Linked DNA regions of Bdellovibrio bacteriovorus. The main gene of each other region encodes a partner of the protein of the gene in region 2 in a complex. Links are inferred from orthologs where the notes say so. Each region holds a gene or a part of one and is shown on either strand. Other genes may lie near its edges.

Region 1 (6,554 bases), on a different replicon or contig from region 2:
CGCGCTTTTAATAAACCTTTAGAGTAGGCAACACCCAGCTCACTCACAACATCGGGATCTGATCCAAAAGATCTTACACCGATGAAGCTCCCACTTAAGGGATCGGTCACATCTAGCACCGGTGCAAGATTCATGTTGAATCCGACTTCGCGCAAAAAGAGTCCTGTTTGATAACCCATTTCTTCCGCTAGCAACGGCGACTGTGTTTGCCCAATGGCCAAAGCATTTGGTGGAGCGGGATAAATAGGTAAACGAGAGACAGACCCACCTTCTTGATCGATAGAGATCAAGGGCGGAAGCTTTGAATACTTAAAGCTTGTTCGATACAACTGCGTATTCAAATTTCTGATTTGTTCAATAGAAAGAATGTTTCTTTTGAAAAGTAAAAATGAACCCGGCTTATTGGCAGCGATGAATTTTTCCAAATCAGGAGTGACAGTTTTCTGTGGAAATCCAACGATAAAAAGCTGTCCCACTTTTTCTTCAACCGTCATGGCGGCAATCTTTTTATCGATTATTTGTGTAAGGGTGGTCGGGGCAGCTAGCACAAGGTAGGGAAAGAGAAGCGCGAGCAGAGTAACACTCAAAATTCGATTTAAATCTCTGATATACTTGCTCATAGATAAAAGAATATCATTCGCCACTTTTGAAGGTAGGCGATATTTGCGAGACAACATGAAATTGCACCTAAGTCTGATATCCAAAGTCTGCTTCGTTCTTGCCGTCCTTGCGGGATCGTTGTCTTTCGCTCAAGAAGAAGCTCTTCCGTCGACACCTCAAGATGAAAATGTTCCGTTAGTGGAAGTCGAAGTTGTTCAAGACAACCTTGCGCCTTACAAGGAACGACGCGAGACCCACGGCATGTATTTCGGTGTTGATTACGAAGGCCTGGATCTAAAAAACTATATCTCGACTTTAGATAATTTAAGTTACGGCGATCTTTTTGGGACTGATCCCATTCCCCTGATCCGTGTGAGTATTGATTATAAATATAATTTTGCCTTAGGCGCATTGGCGCTGGGTTTAGACTATGGCATGGGTAAAATTGAAGACAATCGTTCGGGCTCTGATCGTTCTTTAGAAGTTACTAAGTACGGAATTGGATTAAAATTTGTTGCCGATAACTTTATGGCCGAGCCCTACGTAGCCCCTTATCTGGGACTGAATATCTGGCAAATGGGTCTTTCAGAGTCATCGCCAACAGATTCTTTTTCGGCGACAACACAAATGGGATTTAATTACACCATCGGATTTTTGTTGCAGCTTGATTGGTTGGATTATCAAACCGCAAAGCAAACCACATTTAACTGGGGTTTAGAAAATACTTTTATCGATGTGTACGCCACACAATATGCCGCCACTTCAGCAGAAGATGATCCCGACACGACGACGGATTTTCTTTACGGCGCCGGTCTTCGCTTAGAATTTTAAATTAGCTTCAAAAGAGTCTCGAGTTCTTCGTGAACGGCAGACCATGAGATATTCGGCAGCTTGATATTCAAGCGATTGTCCGGAGTTAAAGAATATTTCTTACTTTCACGAACCGCCAATTGAATTACCGTCTCTGGTTTCAATTTTGTTTTTTCAGTGAAGATCAACGAAACAGATTTTACGCCAGCGCTGATATCGCGTACACCCAACTCTTTACATTGACGGCGAATTAACATCAAGCCCATCAAGTTCACAGTCGGTTCAGGGATAGCGCCGAACTGATCGCGCAATTCTTCTTCGATGCGATCCAAATCTTCGTTCGACGTAATATCTGCCAAGGCCTTATAGTAGCTAAGGCGGATGCGAATATCTGAAATATAGTTATCAGGAATCATCGCAGGGATGCGCAAGTTGATTTCTGGATCTAGTTCCATGTCGTCGACGGCTTCGCCTTTAGCTTCAGCCAACGCTTCATTTAGAAGATCCATGTACATTTCATAACCGACAGAGTTGATATGACCGGATTGTTCTTCGCCCAGAATATTTCCGGCGCCGCGAAGCTCAAGATCGTACTGCGCAATCTTAATACCGCTACCCAAAGCGGTGTTCTCTTGAATGATCTTTAAGCGCTCTTGCTGCTCTTTATCGAGTTTGCGATTTCGCGGCATCATCAGATAACAATAAGCGCGCGTTTTGCTTCGACCTACGCGGCCACGCAATTGATAAAGCTGAGACAGCCCAAACATGTGCGCGGAATCGATGAACATCGTGTTCGCTCTTGGCACGTCCATTCCTGATTCGACAATCGCAGTACAAATAAGGACGTCGATTTCGTGATGGAAAAAGGCAAGCATGGTTTTTTCAAGCTCGTGCTCTTCCATCTGGCCGTGACCGATACGAATACGTGCTTCGGGAACGATATTGCGAATTTCATCCGCCAACCCGTAGATAGATTCAATACGATTGTGAATAAAATAAATCTGGCCACCACGAGAAATTTCAGCGGTGATCGCTTTACGAATCGTCTCTTCATCAAACTTTGTGACAAAGGTACGCGTTGGCAAACGATCGACCGGAGCCGTGTTAATCAAGCTCAAGTCGCGAATTCCCACCAAGGCCATATTCAAAGTTCTAGGAATGGGCGTTGCCGACAAGGTCAAAGTATCAACGCTGACCTTCATCTTTTTAATTTTCTCTTTATGAGTAACACCGAACTTTTGCTCTTCATCGACAATCAGAAGACCTAAGTCTTTATACTGAATTGTTGATCCTAATAACTTATGTGTTCCGACGATGATATCAACCTTGCCGTCTTTAAGATCCTGCAAAGTCTTTTTGACTTCCGATGGAGTTACGAAGCGATTTAAAACTCGGATATCCACCGGCCAACCTTCAAAACGTTTTTTCAAAGTTTCAAAGTGCTGGAATGTAAGGACAGTTGTCGGAGCGAGTAAAGCGACTTGACGACGAGCTTGCACAGCAAAGAAGGCCGCGCGCATAGCGACCTCGGTTTTACCAAAACCCACATCGCCGCAGACCAAACGATCCATCGGTTTTGTGGATTTTAAGTCGCGCATGATGTCGTTGATTGCGCGCATTTGATCGTCAGTTTCCTCATATGGGAAACTGTTTTCAAACATCTGAATTTCACTATCTTTAAACACAAAAGGCGGACGATGAAGCTCAGCCCGTTTCGCATAAAGAGCCAAAAGATCAGCCGCGATATCGCGAACGTGGGCTTTAACCTTTGCTTTGGTCTTTTCCCAAGCGGTGCCACCCAGTTTATCAAGAATTGTTGTGCTTGCCGCGCCAGAGAATTTCTGTAGTTGGCCCACACGGTAAACAGGAAGATAAAGTTTATCCTTATCCTTGTAGCCGACCTGAATGTACTCAGACTCGACCCCGCCAATATTCATGATCTTAAGACCTTCATATTGACCCACACCATGTTTAACGTGGGCAACAAGATCGCCCGGTTTTAAATCACCGAACGCCAGGCGCTTGGCTTGCTTTTGAAAGTCTTGCGCACCGGAAGATTCACGAGAACGCTGCTTCTTTCCGTAGAAGTCTTCATCGCGCAGGAAAATAACTTTTTCTTCGTCTAGACGAAGGCTTTCAGTCAGATAGCGAGGAATAACGTGAACAAGATGAGTGGCACTGTCTTGCTCCATCAACCAAGAATCCCAACGATACTCATCTTCATTCGCGCGTGCGACCTTCAGACCCAGCTTATCAAAGATTAATTTTAAGCGCTCAATGTGGGATTGATTTTTCGTACCAATGAAAATGCGATAACCGTCGTCACGCCATTTGTTCAGCTTGTTGGTAGCCGCCTGCAGCCACATCTCAGAGCCAACGGCGTTATTTAAACTTAGGTTCGTGAAGTCTTGAGTCAGTGCCGTACGATATTCGACTCTGCCATCTTCGCTGGTCTCGGCGTTTTCTAAATATTCTAATGAAGAGAAATAAACTTCGCGCGATCCGGCAGGGAAACTTAAAGTTTCAAATGGAGAGTAAAGTAATTCCAACTCAGGTCGAATCACGTGTTGCGTGCTTGAAGCGTAGTCCGCTTTAATCTCGGCCCAAACTTCATCTGTCCATCTGGAAATTTCAATCGGATCTAAAAACCATACATTCACCGCAGATGAAAAATGTTCTAGCGGACTAGCAAGTTCTCCATAAAAGTAGGGAAGTAAGAATTCAATTCCAGGGAATGAGTTTTTTAAAACCAAAGAGCGCAGAGTTTCTTCGGCCTCGGCCTTATCAACCTCGCGGCCATCAATCATCGCGCGGACTCTTTGCAAAAGTCTTTCGTGATTTTCATCGCGGAAAAGAATCTCGCGCGCTGGAGTTAAGACGAATGAAGCAACTTCATCGGTGCTTCGTTGATCTGAAACATTGAAGTGACGAATAGACTCAATTTGATCGCCGAATAAATCTAAGCGAACCGGTTCATCTTCTGTCGGCGGGAAAATATCAACGATACCTCCGCGCAAAGCATACTGACCTTTATCTTCCACCATCGGTGCTGAAGAATAGCCAAGCGAGTTTAAATACTCTGCGATGTCTTCAGGAAGTTCGTCGCTGGGTTTTAGAAGACGCGAATATTCTTTCAGGATTTTCACCGGCAAAGTCTTTTGTGTCAGCGCGTCAGAAACAGATATGAAGATTTCTCCAGCCTTCGCTTGTTGGGCTCGAGACAAGAATCGAACGCGATCACTAACGACTCTCGAGTTTGGATAAAGACCGGAATAAGGTGAAACATCGAAAGCAGGTAAAATCGTGCTGTGACGAGATGGGTCAAAGAACTCTAAAAGCTGCTGAAGTTTGTTCGCTTCGGAAAGACTGCTAACAACAACTAAGTGCGGCAAGCTGTTGATTTTTTTAGAGTAAGTCTGCGACAAAAAGTAAGCAAGCGCGAGCGGAGATGCAGCTCCGGTCACTTGAATTTTTCCGCGTGTTGTTTCGAAGGCCCTTTCCAGGATGGATTCAAGCCTTGTATGAGTCATTTCGGCTTTCATTCGGTGGGCTCATCTTGCCATGCTTATCGCCTTGTTTCCATTCATATTTCTTGGTTTTCACAGACGACACATATATAACTAATTGAAATCCAAATAATAACGACAACTTTGGAGGGGTACAGTGCCACTCGGTGGAGTCATTTTCATCGTCATCTTCATCGCTCTATTCGGAGCATTTTTAGTATGGGTCGCGTCCAAAACAGGCGGCAAACCCGTTTATAACTCTATCAAGTACGAGCCTTACGAGTGCGGTATTCCTGCTCTTGATAAGAAAGATACAAAGGTTTCAGTAAAGTATTATCTTACTGCGATCCTCTTCATCCTTTTCGATATCGAGATCATTTTCATGTATCCATGGGCAACTTCTTTCCGTGATTTCTTATCATCAGGACAAGGTCTGTTCGTGCTTATTTCGATGATGGTCTTCATCGGAATTTTCATCTTCGGACTTTTCTGGGAAGTAAAATCAAAAGCATTGGAATGGGACTAATCAATGGGAATGGGTAAAGATCTTTTTGAAATTACCGTTAACGGTTTAAAACTTGTCGTCATCTTTTTGATGATGGTTCAAGCAGTTCCTATTCTTGTATGGCTAGAGCGCCGTGGTTCCGCATTCATTCAAAATCGTTTGGGACCCAACCGCGTAGGACCTTTGGGCTTGATGCAACTTTTGGCTGACGCTGTGAAATTCTTGACGAAAGAAAACTTCGTTCCAGATACCGCAAAACCATTGTTGTACTATGCAGCTCCGGTATTTGCGTTGATTCCAGGTGCGGTGGCGTTCTCTGCCATCCCAATGTCGACACCGATTCAAGTAGGAACATTTGAAATGTTTGGATCTACTTGGGGTCCGTACACTTTCTTGGTTCAAGGTTATGATATCGGCGTTGGTATCGTATTCATCTTGGGTGTTTCTTCTTTGGCTGCTTACACTTTGTTGATGGCGGGTTGGGGTTCAGGAAATAAGTACTCTTTGATGGGTGCTCTTCGTGCTTCGGCGCAAACAATCTCTTACGAGTTGGCTTTGGGTCTTTCTATCGTGGGCGTGATCATGCTTTACGGTACGTTCAACCTTCAAGACATGACGGTGGCTCAACAAGGTCCCCTTCAATTCGTCTTCTTGGGTCACACAATCACTGCAAGTTGGCTTCCAAACTGGGGGATTTTCTATCAACCATTGGCAGCTCTTTTGTTCTTCACAACAGCATTTGCCGAATCAAATCGTCTTCCATTCGACTTGGCAGAGGGTGAATCTGAACTTGTTGCCGGTTTCCATACAGAGTACGGCGGCTTCAAATTCAACATGTTCTTCATCGGTGAATACGGTCACATGATGATCGCCTCAGGCTTGATGGCTTTGTTCTTCTTCGGTGGTTACGGTATTCCGTACGTATCCGTTGAACAAGTTCAAGAGTGGGCGGCTTCGGTAACGTCTTCTGCGGGCTGGGCAAGTGCTTTGGTGGCATTGATCCACTTCCTTGTTTTCAATATCAAGTTTGCATTCTTCTTGTGGGTTTTCATCTGGGTTCGTTGGACGCTTCCACGCTTCCGTTATGACCAATTGATGGATTTCGGTTGGAAGACTTTGCTTCCTTGGGCGCT
Region 2 (5,608 bases):
GCACTTTTATTTTGGTGGACGCGAATCTTTCCGGCATCAATGTCGGTGATTTGTGGACCATTGGCTGCTCGGTGTTTGCCGCTTTTCACATTATTTACATCGGGAAGATTTCAAACCGTGTTGGAAATGCCTTTCGCTTTAATAACTTCCAATCGTTTTGGTGTCTATTAGCTTTAATGCCTTTGTATATCACTCAAGAGCGAAGCCCGATGCCTGAAGATTGGACTCCGTGGCTGGGTGTTCTTTGTCTGGGATTGGGTTCCAGTATTATCGCGTTTTATTTGCAGGTGCGAACTCAAAGAGTGCTTTCGGATTCCACGGCCAGCATGCTTTTTCTTTTAGAATCCCCGTTTGCAGCGGTCTTCGGTTTCTTGATTCTCAACGAAAGACTTTCATTGTTTCAAACCCTTGGAGCGATCACGATCATGATTGCTTCTGTGTTGCAGATCTGGCTTGATCCTTCCAATAAAGAAGCCGCCGTTTCAGAAAATAAAAAAGGCTCTGTTTAAGAGCCTTTTTTATTACCTAGTGAGCTTTAAGCTGTTTTTCGTTTTTCTTTAAAGACCAGATGAATGAAGTCACGATGATGACTCCACCGCTCAGTCCTGTGATCCACTCTGGAATGTGCAGGAACGGATCTGACAACATGATCATGGCTAATAAACCAATCGCGTAAAAGGCGCCATGCTCTAAGAATGCAAACTTCGTTAATGCTTCTTTTTCTACGAACATGATCGTCAAGCTACGTACGAAGAAAGCACCGATACTTAAACCAATCATGATAATGAAAAGATTGTGCGTGATCGCGAAGGCACCGACAACACCGTCAAAACTGAAAGAGGCATCTAGAACTTCCAGGTACAAGAACATACCGGCACTTGCCTTATGCACGTCCTTCATTTGATCGTCTGAAGCTTCAAGCCAGGAACCAATACCATCCACGATCACGTAAGTGATAAGACCCGCCATGCCGGCTTTGATAAAGCGCAAAGATTCATCATCAGGAAGGAACTGAGAAATGATCGCCAAGATGATAAGACTTAACGCCACTTCAATCGCTTCGACTTTACTCCCCAAATAAGCTGTCGGCTTTTCAATCACTGGGATCCAGTGCAAGTCTTTGCTTTCATCATAGAAGTACTTCAATGCCACCATTAAAAGGAAAGCGCCACCAAAGGCTGCCACTTCCAAATGCGCCCCTAACATCAATTGAGCGTAATCATCGGGTCTTGTTGCCGCCATGACCAAGGCTTCCCAAGGGCTGACGTGCGCCATGAAGGTCACGATCAAAAGTGGGAACACCAAACGCATACCGAAAACAGCAATCAACATCCCCCACGTCAAAAAGCGATGACGCCATACCGGAGTCATTTCTTTAAGGACGACGGCGTTAACAATCGCGTTATCGAAAGAAAGAGAGATTTCAAGAATAGCCAAAATGAAAGCGATGAACAGAGCGCTTAAACCTGCGCCCACCGTTCCACCGTAATAATGACCAACAAAATAGGACGCAATAAGTCCCAGAATCGTAAATGCAAAGGAGCCTGTGAAGTATTTCATGCTCCAAAAATTCGTCGATTCTGGGCGAAGAATCAAGCCTTATTTAAGAACCGGTTTTAGGAATTTCCCGGTCTCGCTGCCAGAAACTTTGGCAACCTGTTCAGGTGTCCCGGTCGCGACAATCAAACCGCCGCCTTTACCACCATCCGGTCCCAAATCAATCACGTGATCGGCCGTTTTAACGACTTCCATATTGTGTTCGATGACCAGCACCGTATTGCCAGCATCCGCCAGCTCTTGAATCAATTCAACAAGCTTACGAACATCGTCGAAGTGAAGACCTGTCGTAGGCTCATCTAGAATATACAGTGTCTTTCCTGTCCCGCGACGAGAAAGCTCTTTTGACAGCTTCACACGTTGCGCTTCACCGCCAGAAAGAGTCGTCGAGCTTTGTCCTAAGGTCATGTAATCCAAACCTACGCGATGCAAGGTTTCTAGCTTGCGATAGATTTGCGTGTGGTTGCGGAAAAACTCTAAAGCTTCGGCCACACTCATTTCCAAAACGTCGGCGATGGATTTGTTTTTATATTTAATATTCAAAGTCTCGCGGTTGTAACGGCGTCCTTGGCACGTATCACAGGTCACGAACACATCACTTAGGAAGTGCATCTCGACACGGATTTGCCCATGACCCATACAGGTTTCGCAACGTCCACCCTTCACGTTAAAACTAAAGCGGCCCGGTTCATACCCGCGCAACTTAGAATCAGGAAGATTGGCAAACAGATCGCGAATCATCGGGAATAAACCGACGTACGTCGCTGGTGTTGAACGAGGCGTTCGACCAATCGGACGTTGATTGATATCAATGACTTTATCAATTTTATCTAAACCTTCGATTTTTTTATACGGCGACGGTTGCGCCAACGCTTTATAAAAGTGCTGCGCTAAAATTTTATAAAGAGTGTCGATGATCAAAGTACTTTTGCCTGATCCAGAAACTCCGGTGACCGCCGTGAAAGTTCCCAAAGGAATGGAAAGATCCACGTTGCGAAGATTATTCCCTGTAGCGCCCGTGATTTTTAAAAAATCACCATTCCCTTTACGGCGCTCTTTAGGAATGGGGATGCGCACATCTCCTTTAAGGTATTTACCCGTTAAAGAGTTCGGATTTTTTTCCAACTCTTGCGGAGTCCCTTGCGCCATCATCTGACCGCCCAAAACTCCCGCACGAGGCCCTAGATCGACAACGAAGTCAGCATAGCGGATGGTGTCTTCGTCATGCTCAACCAGTAAGATTGTATTTCCACGATCTTTAAGTTCGCCGATAATATCTAATAAACGATGGTGGTCCCGCGGATGAAGACCGATACTCGGTTCGTCCATCACGTACAAGACACCGATCAATGAAGAGCCCACTTGAGTCGCTAGACGAATACGCTGTGCTTCCCCGCCCGACAAAGTTCGCGCCGGTCGACTTAAGGAAAGATAAGACGTTCCCACTCGCACAAGATAATCTAAGCGCGACACGATTTGTTTTACGATTTTTTCGGCGATCAATTGATCTTTGGATTTCCATTTGATTTTAGAAATCCACTCGCGCAATTCCACCGAGCTTAAATCGGCAAGTTCTGCGATAGTTTTTTCACCGACCCGGATGTTAAGCGCCTCTTGCTTTAAACGCGTTCCCTTGCAATCAGGGCACGCATTCAAAACCATTTCTTCGCCTTCTTCATCATCCTCGTCAGAAGTCTTTTTACCTTTGTATTTATAAACGACCTTATCAAGCTTCTTGCCACCGACCTCAGAATCAGAAAACTGTTCTTCTTCTTCCAAATCCAAAGTGCCTAAGCCGTTGCAAGTCTCACAGGCTCCGCGAGGATTGTTGAAGCTGAAAATACGCGGTTCAATTTCCGGGAAGCTGTATCCACACTGAGGACAGGCCGAGTGCAAGGAATACGCTGTGCGCTCTCCATCTAAAGTTTCAATAATCACGCGGCCATTGGCCATGCCCAGTGACGTATTGATACTTTCAGCTAAACGAAGCTTCAGGGTGTCTTTCAAGATCAACTGATCGACCACCAAATCAATATCATGGGTTTTGGTTTTCGCTAATTTCGTGGCTTTATCAAGGTCGATCATCTTTCCATCGACCTTGGCTTTCACGAAACCTTTTTTTGCCCAACGTTGGAACTCGGCTAAGAACTCCCCTTTTTTTCCAGAGGCCATGGGAGCTAGAACATAGAACTTTGTGCCCATGCTCTTTTTCATCACGTCTTCAATAATCTGCTGCGGCGTTTGGCTGCTGACCGGAATATGATGAATAGGACATTCAGGAATACCTACTTTTGCATAAAGCAAACGAAGATAGTCGTAAATCTCTGTCACGGTTCCAACAGTCGATCGAGGATTTGTGCTGACGGATTTTTGATCGATAGCAATAGCGGGAGACAATCCCGAGATAGAGTCCACTTCGGGTTTTTTTAACTGTTCAAGGAAGTTTCGCGCATAGGCCGAAAGACTTTCCACATAACGGCGCTGTCCTTCAGCGTAGACCGTGTCAAAAGCCAGGGACGACTTTCCACTGCCACTGAGGCCCGTGAAGACAGTGATCTTATTTCGGGGAATAGTCACACTGACATTCTTGAGGTTATGTTCCTTGGCGCCTTTTACTATGATTCCGTCTTCTTCAGCATGCGACATAAGCCCTCATTCTAGGATGAGGGGTGAAGAACAGCAAGGGCCAGTCGTTGAAATGCAGTGCTTCTATTATAAGCCAAACCCACATTTGCGCTTGATATAAGCGTCAAAATCAGAGTCCGAGAAGTATTTAAAGCGAGCCGAGGAGCTGCTGGATTGATCAGGCCACAAATCCACCACGGGTACTTTGCAGGACCGACCTTGTTTGCTAATTGTCGCAGTGCCATTGCGTTGAAGGCGCGGTTCTTCGCCTACGCGATCCACACGAACCATCACACCGTTACCGCTGTAAGAGATCTTTGCGGGATTCAAGGCTTTTCCTCCCGAGGTCAAGGCCCCGGTCTCTGAAAGCACACCACCAATAACTTCTTTAGTTTGAGTATTGAATGTCACTGTTTCACCGGTAGGTAACGTGACGATTTGCTTATTTCCTTCCACACGGATGTGCGGCAAAGTTTTTCGCGGCAAAAGCACGATATAACTTTCTTGTGTCTGACTGATAGTGGAGTTTGGCATATCACTGATCGAAAAACCCAGGCTTTGACGAGCCCCGGCTTCAAAATCAAAACTCCACTCACGCATGCGCGATTCACCACTGCTCACGATTTTATTCGGTCCGCGATTATAGAATTTAAATTTACCCGGAGTCGGATCGTCGCCGTAAGAGCAAACGTCGTAACCACCCTGCTTGGATGAGCAGCGCACCGAACGCAAGCCATAAGGATTCACCGTGCGTGTGGGCGGGTTGATCACCGGAGAATCCTGTGTCGGCTTTGCCGTCCAATTGACGAGGCCTTCCGGAGCCCCGATAGGAGTGACGGATTCTCCTCGCGAAGTCAGTTGCGCGACTTCACAATCTGAACAAGGTCCGCCCGCTTTTCCCTGCTCTTGCACGACACGATTGGCTTGAGAGACATTTTCGATCACTTTTTCTGCCGTCTCCGTAGCGGGAACACGCAGCGCTGGCGTTTCCTTTGTCGTCTTCACTTGCGTCGCTACTTCTACAGTTTCCGTCGAAGCATTCTGCTTCATCTCTTCTTCGCTCGGATACAGTTTCATCGATGGATTTGCAGTGTTGTAGTAAACCCAGACGGACTCACCCTTATGAGGGCCAGATGTCAGCTCCACTTTCAAACCGTAATTTCCAGAATTAAACTTTTTAGTTTCTTCGATACGCGCACGCGTTCCCGGCGGCATCACAAATTTTACGTTTTTTGTGGATTTTAGAAAATTCGCAGAGTAACGAGCATTGAAATATCCTTCAAGCTCAACGATATCCCCACCCTTGAAACCAAGACAAAACACGACAAATAAAATAAGGGCTTGTTTCGGAAATCGCATCAAAAGTCCTATCGGACTTTCGGAAACACTTCGCAACCCCAACCCATAAAATTATTGAAGTTTCCCT

What was found.
Region 1: the proteins of uvrA (region 2) and mfd are in contact, whole or in part, in a crystal structure (PDB 4DFC), measured with the Escherichia coli proteins. The link is inferred for Bdellovibrio bacteriovorus from one-to-one orthologs.

What each region holds. Positions count from the first base shown.
Region 1 is NZ_LUKF01000001.1:532,308-538,861, reverse strand. Bases 1,228-5,331 are described here. They hold mfd (transcription-repair coupling factor), read right to left. Parts: upstream 4,953-5,331; coding sequence 1,428-4,952; downstream 1,228-1,427. Other genes in these bases: AZI85_RS02665 (NADH-quinone oxidoreductase subunit A), read left to right, coding at 5,074-5,331; AZI85_RS02675 (hypothetical protein), read left to right, coding at 1,228-1,431. Also shown: AZI85_RS02680 (glycoside hydrolase family 3 protein), read right to left, coding at 1-494; more of AZI85_RS02675, read left to right, coding at 676-1,227; more of AZI85_RS02665, read left to right, coding at 5,332-5,442; AZI85_RS02660 (complex I subunit 1/NuoH family protein), read left to right, coding at 5,446-6,554. UniProt on the Escherichia coli protein: Couples transcription and DNA repair by recognizing RNA polymerase (RNAP) stalled at DNA lesions. Mediates ATP-dependent release of RNAP and its truncated transcript from the DNA, and recruitment of nucleotide excision repair machinery to the damaged site.
Region 2 is NZ_LUKF01000002.1:11,293-16,900, forward strand. Bases 1,400-4,557 are described here. They hold uvrA (excinuclease ABC subunit UvrA), read right to left. Parts: upstream 4,204-4,557; coding sequence 1,600-4,203; downstream 1,400-1,599. Other genes in these bases: AZI85_RS02880 (DUF475 domain-containing protein), read right to left, coding at 1,400-1,560; AZI85_RS02890 (hypothetical protein), read right to left, coding at 4,270-4,557. Also shown: AZI85_RS02875 (DMT family transporter), read left to right, coding at 1-509; more of AZI85_RS02880, read right to left, coding at 526-1,399; more of AZI85_RS02890, read right to left, coding at 4,558-5,541. UniProt on the Escherichia coli protein: The UvrABC repair system catalyzes the recognition and processing of DNA lesions. UvrA is an ATPase and a DNA-binding protein. A damage recognition complex composed of 2 UvrA and 2 UvrB subunits scans DNA for abnormalities.